Regions from separate parts of the Halalkalibacterium halodurans genome, predicted to be linked through region 1. Evidence: riboswitches for the same ligand, from Rfam matches in the RefSeq annotation. Region 1 holds a riboswitch; the other holds the start of a gene.
The links. Region 1 has a riboswitch for cobalamin ahead of FED51_RS02815 (ribonucleoside-diphosphate reductase subunit alpha). Riboswitches for the same ligand answer to the same signal wherever they lie in the genome.

Region 1 (4,217 bases):
CATCTGGAGCACGCACGGTCGTTCAGGCGAAATGTCTATCTGATGCTCTCGGAGTGAAGGCGATCCAAGAAGTTTTTACCGCTAAAGTTTACTATCAAGCGGAAAAGGCAATCGTCATTACGTCAACGGAAACGATCTCGGATCCGTGCAGGCGTCTAGCGTCGGCCGCTGAAGTTAAGCTGATTGAGCGGGAAGCTTTACAGGAAATTATCGCTCTCTTTAAACGAGAGCAAATGAAGCAGGCTCAGGATGTCATAGAAGCACCACCTGAAAAGATCAAAACGACACCAGAGGATAGCTATGTTTATCCTGAACAAGATCAGCAAGTGATCCGAAGTGGAGAGTTTTATTATAAAAAGCCATCGTCATTCTTCAAACGAAGTGGGTAAGAGAAAGAGGGAAAGATACATGAAGCGAATTCCATCGGTTAGAGAGCGGAACATTGTGTTGATTGGTTTTATGGGGGTAGGGAAAACATCCGTTGGGGAACAGCTGGCTAAGCGGTTATTTCGTGATTTTATTGACGTCGATCAGGAAATTGAAAAAACATGGAAAATGAAGATTTCCGATATTTTTCGCTTGAAGGGTGAAGAAGCGTTCCGTAAAATTGAACGGGAAATGACAATTGATTATTGTACGAATACATCACTTAAAGTGATCTCGTTAGGCGGCGGCGCCTACATGCAAGATGCGATTCGCACTGCGTGTCTCGACCATTGCATCGTCATTTATTTAGATTTGTCTTGGTCCTTATGGAAGGAACGGTTAAATGTATTAATAGACAATCGCCCCGTTCTACAAGACAAAAAAGTAGAAGAAATGGAACAGCTCTTTACGAAGCGGCAACCGACCTATCAAAAGAATAGCTTTCAAGTAGAAACAGATGGCCGAGAGGTAGCAGAGATAGTATCCTATCTAGAAGAAGTGATCAAGTTAGGGTGGGAAATTTACGGATCATAAATGATTAATTATACAAATCTATGCATGGGTAATAAGCGTTCAGCAAATCACTAATCTGCGAAACCAAATTAATGATATTAACTGTAAACCAGACCTAGCAAAGGGTTCGTCTCAGGTTCCAATTTGTTCATAAATCGGTTAGAAAATTTTCCTTGCATTTCCGATGTATGTTCTTTACCATACAATATATAGAGTCAAAAGCAATTAAACATTACAATATCTAGTGTTTATGGACGGTAAGGTGCCCGAAGCGGCTTAAAAGGGAATCTGGTGCAAATCCGGAGCTGTCCCCGCAACTGTGAGTGCTACGAACGGAACGATTTGCCACTGTACATCCTCTACTTCTTGAGAAATGTATGGGAAGGCTTCTAAGTAGGTAAAGCACGAGTCAGGAGACCTGCCTTACTTCCACAAGTTTCGCATCTTCGGGGGTTGAGCATGTGAAGCGGCAAGTATAAGGCAGTGCGTGTATTCCGACTGAAAGGGAGGGGGACACGCTTGTGTATTGTACTGTCGTTTCAAGCCTTTCTCTCGAAGGAAGGTTTTTTATTTGGATTGATAGGGAGGAAATAAGATGACGATGACGATTAACAAGGAGCTCCACTGGCAAGAGCGACTGAAAGAAAGGTTTCCGCAACTAGAGGTAGAGGATGTTCTTTCTCAAGGGGCTTCGCTTGAATCGATGCGAATGAAGGCGATGGATGAAATCTCCGCCGAACAGCCGGAGTGGACGTTTATTACTGCACGTATTTATTTGGAAGAGCTGTACAACAGCGTCAAAGAGCAACGAGGGCTGGCGAAACCATATACACAGTTTTACGAACTAATTGAAGTACTTGTAGACAAAGGAATTTATGAAAAGGATCTGCTTAATCGTTATACAAAAGAGGAGATCAATGAACTCGGAGAGCATTTGAATCAAGAAAAGGACGAGCTGTTTACATACATTGGCTTAAAAACATTAGCGGACAGATACCTTGCCCGACTATATGATCGGACGTTGATGGAATTACCACAGGAACGCTTTATGGTCATTGCTATGTCTCTCATGAAAAAAGAAGTAAATAGCCAGCGTCTTTCGTTAGTGAAGGAAGCCTATTGGGCTCTCTCAAACCTCTATATGACAGTGGCGACACCGACATTTGCTAACGCAGGAAAAGCGGTAGGGCAACTCTCCAGTTGTTTCATTGATACAGTGGATGATAGTTTGCGAGGCATTTTTGATAGTTGTACTGATGCTGCGACCGTCAGTAAAAGTGGTGGTGGGCTCGGGATTTACCTAGGAAAAATTCGTGCCAAAGGATCGTCGATTAAAAATTATCAAAATGTGTCATCGGGTGTTTTGCCATGGATGAAACAGTTAAACAATGTGGCGGTGAGCGTTGATCAACTAGGTCAACGACAAGGAGCGATTGCCGTTTACCTAGACATTTGGCATAAAGACATCTTTTCTTTCCTTGATGCGAAACTGAATAACGGAGACGAGCGTCAGCGAACACACGATTTGTTCACGGCCGTTAGCCTTCCAGATTTATTTATGGAGGCAGTGGAAGCTAGAGACAATTGGTATTTGTTTGATCCACACGAAATCCGTCAGAAAATGGGCTTTTCTCTTGAGGACAGCTATGACGAGCAAAAGGGGAGCGGGACGTTCCGCGAGCGTTATGAAGCGTGTGTAAACAACCCAGATTTAAGCCGAACAGAAGTACCAGCGATCGAAATCATGAAACGAATTATGATTTCCCAGCTTGAAACAGGAAGCCCATTCATGTATTACCGCGATGAAGCAAATCGCATGAATCCAAACAAGCATGAAGGCATGGTCTATGGTTCGAACCTTTGTACGGAAATCATTCAAAATATGAGTCCTACGACAGTTGTAGAGGAAAAAACAGAAGACGGAAAAATTTTAATTACGAAGCAACCAGGCGATTATGTCGTGTGTAATTTAAGTTCCTTGTCTCTTGCTCGTGTAGTCGAAGACGATGTGCTTGAAAGGCTCATACCAATTCAAGTACGGATGCTCGATAACGTGATTGATGTGAACCGTATCGAGGTGAAGCAAGCGGAGCAAACGAACCAAAAATACCGTGCGATCGGCCTTGGGACGTACGGCTGGCACCACCTCCTTGCGAAAAAAGGAATTGCGTGGGAATCGGAGGAAGCGATTCGCTATGCAGATGAACTATACGAAACGATTAACTATTTAACCATTCAAGCAAGCATGAAATTGGCAGAGGAAAAGGGAGCGTACCCGATGTTTGCCGGATCAGACTGGGAGACCGGTGAGTATTTTGAGCGGCGTCAGTATACAACTGACAAGTGGACAGAGCTTGCAGAACAAGTAAAAGAAAAAGGACTGCGTAACGGATACTTACTTGCAGTTGCTCCAAATGCGACGACAGCGTTAATTGGCGGAACGACGGCCTCCATTGACCCGATCTTTCAAAAGACGTATGTGGAAGAAAAGAAAAACTATCGCATTCCAGTGACGGCGCCAGACCTTTCGCCAGAGACGACATGGTATTATAAATCTGCGTACCATATTGACCAAACGTGGAGCATTCGCCAAAATGGAGCCCGTCAGCGACATGTCGATCAATCAATTTCGTTTAACCTCTATGTGTCCAATACGATTCGTGCGAAAGAACTGCTGGAGCTCCACTTACTTGCTTGGAAAGAAGGATTGAAGACTACGTACTACCTACGTTCCACTTCAATGGAGATAGAAGATTGTGAAAGCTGCGCAAGCTAAGGAGGATTTTCAAAATGGAGCAGTTACAGAAACGAAAAATTTATGATACAACCGCATCCAATGCATCAACAGGCATTTTAAACGGTAAGAGCTCAAACGTGTTAAACTGGGATGACGTCCGCTTCTCGTGGGCGTACCCTCTCTATAAAAATATGCTCGCTAACTTTTGGACACCATTTGAAATCAATATGAGCCATGATGCCAAGCAGTTTCCTACTCTTACGGAAACGGAACAAGAGGCGTTCAAAAAAATCATTGGGTTGCTAGCGTTTTTAGATAGCGTACAGACCGACTATTCAATGCGAGCAGCAGAATATTTAACAGATTCCAGTCTTGCCGCCCTGATGAGCGTTCTCTCCTTCCAAGAGGTCGTCCATAACCAAAGTTACTCATATGTCTTGTCCAGCTTAGTACCGAAAGCGACGCAAGATGAGATCTTTGAATATTGGAAGCATGACGACGTATTGAAGGAGCGCAATGAATTCATCATAGATGGATACGA
Region 2 (4,217 bases), 250 kb from region 1:
GCCTCTTGTTACGGCCGTGCGACTTGTTGTTAGCTGATGAGCCAACAGGATCACTTGATATGGCTAACCGCAATGTCATTCTTGATTTGTTATGCCAATTGAACCAAGAAGGAATGACGATTGTGATCGTTACCCATGATCCTGAAGTTGCCGACCGATGCGATCGGGTAATCACCCTTTAAGGAAAAGTCACTACAGGGATTAACCATGCCTTTATGGCGTTCTCCTATAGAAATGCACGTTTTTATAGGAGAACGGTTAAGCCGGGAATATCAATGCAGCACGGTAATCAAGAACGATGCTCCATTAAAGGGCGCGATATTTTTTACACAGTCAATTCTAAGAAGTTGCCTTCAGGATCCTCTATCACACTCTCATAATAGCCGTCCCCAGTAACACGAGGACCATTAACAAGGCGGTAACCGTCATTGTGTAAGCGGCCTGTCATCTGATTGACGGCCTCCTTGCTCCCCAGAGAAATGGCAATATGAGCCCAACCCATCCGATCGTCCTGATCCGGCTTATCGATACCTGACTGACACATAATCTCTAAACGTGCACCCCCGTCAAACGTTAGAAAGTAAGATTCAAATTTCTTATCTTTATTATGATACTTTGAGTTTGCATGTCCATTAAAGTACTTAACATAAAATGTTTTCATAGCTTCTAAATCTTTGACCCAGATTGCTACATGCTCTATTTTCATCTCACTGTCACTCCTCTAATGTTGCACTATTTTTACCTTTTTTAAATTCTTGCGGATGATTAAATCATCTCATCATTCATGGATGAATAGGTTACGAGTTAAAGGAGGAGCTCACTTCTCAATACTGTGATGGCTTGCCCTAATAAGAAAACTCTATCATGTTGCAATTTGATTTTTAGGATGCCTCCTCTTTTAGAAGCCTGATAGGCAAGAAATTCGTTTTTGTTTAATTTTTCTTGCCAGTATGGACCTAGACAACAATGGGCTGACCCTGTAACAGGATCCTCGTTCACACCTACCGCTGGAAAGAAGCATCTTGAAATAAAATCGTATTCAGTTGATGTCGATTTGCTTGTTACAATGATTCCTCTAGTATCGATTTGTTCTAATAGTGAAAAATTAGGATTTAATTCTTTTAACCTTTGTTCAGAGTCTATTTCAATTAAATAATCAAATCGGTTTCGGCCAACATATAACGGTTGAATGCCTAATCCATCAATCAGTTCATTAGGATACACATTTTCCTGTTTTGGTTGTTCAGATGGGAAATCTAATTCGATCCATTCGCCGCGTTTACTAGCAGTAAGTATTCCGCTTTTAGTATAAAATGTAATGGGCTGTTCCGCGCTTATGTGATCCAGTTCCCATAAAATACGGGCACTTGCCAGAGTCGCATGTCCACACAAATCGACCTCTGTATTTGGTGTAAACCACCTCAATGAGTATCCATCTTGATAAGGGTGGAGGAAAGCAGTCTCGGATAAATTCATTTCCGAAGCAACATGCTGCATCCAAATATCATCTCGTGAAGTAGGAAGAACACAGACGGCTGCTGGATTCCCTTTAAAAGCTTGATTTGTAAAAGCGTCTACTACATAAATAGGGGTTGTCATCATCTAAATTCTCCCTCTTACGATTTTTAACCACTCTTTAAATTTTACCAAAAGATTAAACGAAGCGGAAAGGCTTTTCCTTCCAAGGTTGAGAATGATGTAAAATCGACAGAAGTTAATTAGCAAGATAAGTGAATAGAAGGTTTATTGAGTATTCCAGAACTGGGGACTATTTGCTAATGTGACGGATTGTTAACCGAATGATTTTATGATTTAATTGTAGTGTAGTAATACAGTTTAATAGGCTTCTTAGGTGCCTCATTTGTAGGAGAATAGGGAAGTTTTAAAACGACGCGGAGCCCGCCACTGTAGTCGAGGAGCTGCTACAATACCACTGGGAAACTGGGAAGGTGTAGCATGCGATGAATCGGAGCCAGGAGACCTGCCTAAGAAGATGCGCTGTCATTGATGAGGCATGGCATACCCTCAGCTTATTTAAGCTGGGGTTTTTTGTGTGGTCGGGAGTTACCATCAAAGGAGGAAGGATCATGCAAAAAGTAAAGGAAACGATTGGTTCAATCAATGGGTTGGACACAAAAGCACAGCAACAAATGGAACAACATTTAAACACTCTGACGAAACCTTTGGGGAGTTTAGGTTTATTAGAATCATTGGCGATTAAAATAGCGGGCATTACGGGTCACACCCAGCCTGAAATTGATCCTGCCACCGTAATCGTAATGGCGGCAGACCATGGCGTAGCCGCTGAAGGCGTTTCAGCTTATCCATCAGAAGTTACTCAGCAAATGGTTCATAATTTCATTACAGGTGGGGCAGCGATCAATGTGTTGTCACGTGTCTCAAATGCCTCGGTACAGGTTGTTGATATTGGTGTCAATGGCACGTTGCAGCTTCCGGGTTTAATCAACAAAAACGTACGCCATGGAACAAATAATATGGCGCAAGGCCCCTCCATGGAAAGAGAAGAAGCCATTGCTGCGATAGAGGTAGGGATCGATGTTGCACAGGCAGCTATACAGAATGGAGCTAAGTTGCTAGCGCTTGGGGAGATGGGAATCGGAAATACTACGGCAAGCAGTGCGATGCTCGCTGCACTCGAGCAGGTACCGGTGGAGCAAATCGTTGGTTTTGGGACAGGTCTAAGTCATGAAGGAAAAGAAAAAAAGGTCGCTGTGATCAAGCGGGCCATTGAAGTCAACCAGCCCAACGCAGCAGATCCGATTGACGTTTTAGCCAAAGTAGGGGGATTAGAAATAGCAGGTCTTGCAGGGATTGTACTAGGCGCAGCAGCATGGCGAATCCCTGTTTTAGTCGACGGTTTCATCACGGCTGTGGCTACCCTAACAGCGGTTCGAATCGCACCCCTATGTGTGCATTATTTGATTGCATCCCACCAATCAGTGGAGCCTGGTCATGTCTGTGTGAACAAACTTTTAGGCTTAACACCACTCGTCAATCTAAATCTTCGTCTTGGGGAAGGAAGCGGGACGGCCATTGCCCTTCCGATTGTAAGGTCAGCCATCCGAATTGCACGTGAAATGGCGACATTTGAGCAAGCTGGTGTGTCTGGTGCCATTGAGGATGTTGGCAAGGAGCAGTAGAAACAGTCATCGTTGGGATGGCTAGGCCGTATTCCTTCTTTACAGGTACCGACTCTCTCTAATCAACGTGGGGTGACGATTAATACATTAGAAGTTGTCACTTGAAGGGTCGTTTTAAAATCGAATGATTCGAGCAGATATGCTTAAAAGAATGGTCTCTTAGGACAGGATGTCTCTATGAGGCCGTTTTTTTATTGTAAGCTCTATAGCGTAAATCTTTAAGAATATTAGATCAACCCTTCCGTTTTCCTTACATTAGGTGTAAGTGTTTTTCGTCTGTCATACTGGTTAAAATGTGAATAGCTCCATCCGGTGGATGATGATTTCCGAAAATGATGATAGAAAAGGGGAGTTTCACATGGCCAGTCACGGAAAATTACTAGAGGTTCAAGACTTACAAAAAAACTACGGAAAGAAAAACAATCTAACAAAAGCGTTAAAGGGTGTTAATTTTGACATTCTCCCAGGAGAATTCTTAGGAATCATGGGTCCAAGTGGCTCTGGCAAAACGACATTATTAAACTGCATTGCTACGATTATTAAACCCACCTCGGGACGTGTTCTTTTACATGGAAAAAACATCAGTGCGTTTGATAGTAAGGATTTAGCGAAGTATCGTGGCAGTCGAATCGGGTATTTGTTTCAAGACTTTGAATTGCTGGATAATCTAACGGGACAAGAAAATATCCTATTACCATTAGCCATTCATGGAGTGGATTTTACAAAAGCGCGTGTGAAGTTAGATGAGCTGGCAAGTATTTTAGATATTGCAGATATTCTTCATAAATTCCCATCTCAGATGTCTGGTGGGCAAAAGCAGAGGGTCGCCGCCGCGCGTTGTTTGATTTCTGATCCAGATATCGTTCTGGCGGACGAACCGACAGGGGCATTGGACACACGCTCCGCAAGAACGTTAATGACGAAGTTGGAGAGTATTAATCGTAGTAGTGGAAGAACGATTTTAATGGTCAGCCATGACCCTAATGCAGCGAGCTTTTGCTCTAGAATCCTCTTTATTCAAGATGGTGTCATCTTTCACGAACTACGTCGCAAACA

Region 2: linked by a shared signal. The riboswitch ahead of cobT (nicotinate-nucleotide--dimethylbenzimidazole phosphoribosyltransferase) and the one ahead of FED51_RS02815 (ribonucleoside-diphosphate reductase subunit alpha) in region 1 are both predicted to bind cobalamin.

What each region holds. Positions count from the first base shown of each region.
Region 1 is NZ_CP040441.1:564,509-568,725, forward strand. It holds gene FED51_RS02805 (restriction endonuclease) at 1-389, shown strand, start outside; gene FED51_RS02810 (shikimate kinase) at 409-960, shown strand; cobalamin riboswitch at 1,183-1,379, shown strand; gene FED51_RS02815 (ribonucleoside-diphosphate reductase subunit alpha) at 1,535-3,715, shown strand; gene FED51_RS02820 (ribonucleotide-diphosphate reductase subunit beta) at 3,730-4,217, shown strand, end outside.
Region 2 is NZ_CP040441.1:316,020-320,236, forward strand. It holds gene FED51_RS01670 (ABC transporter ATP-binding protein) at 1-182, shown strand, start outside; gene FED51_RS01675 (VOC family protein) at 326-706, opposite strand; gene FED51_RS01680 (PhzF family phenazine biosynthesis protein) at 805-1,602, opposite strand; cobalamin riboswitch at 1,834-2,003, shown strand; gene cobT (nicotinate-nucleotide--dimethylbenzimidazole phosphoribosyltransferase) at 2,088-3,161, shown strand; gene FED51_RS01690 (ABC transporter ATP-binding protein) at 3,520-4,217, shown strand, end outside.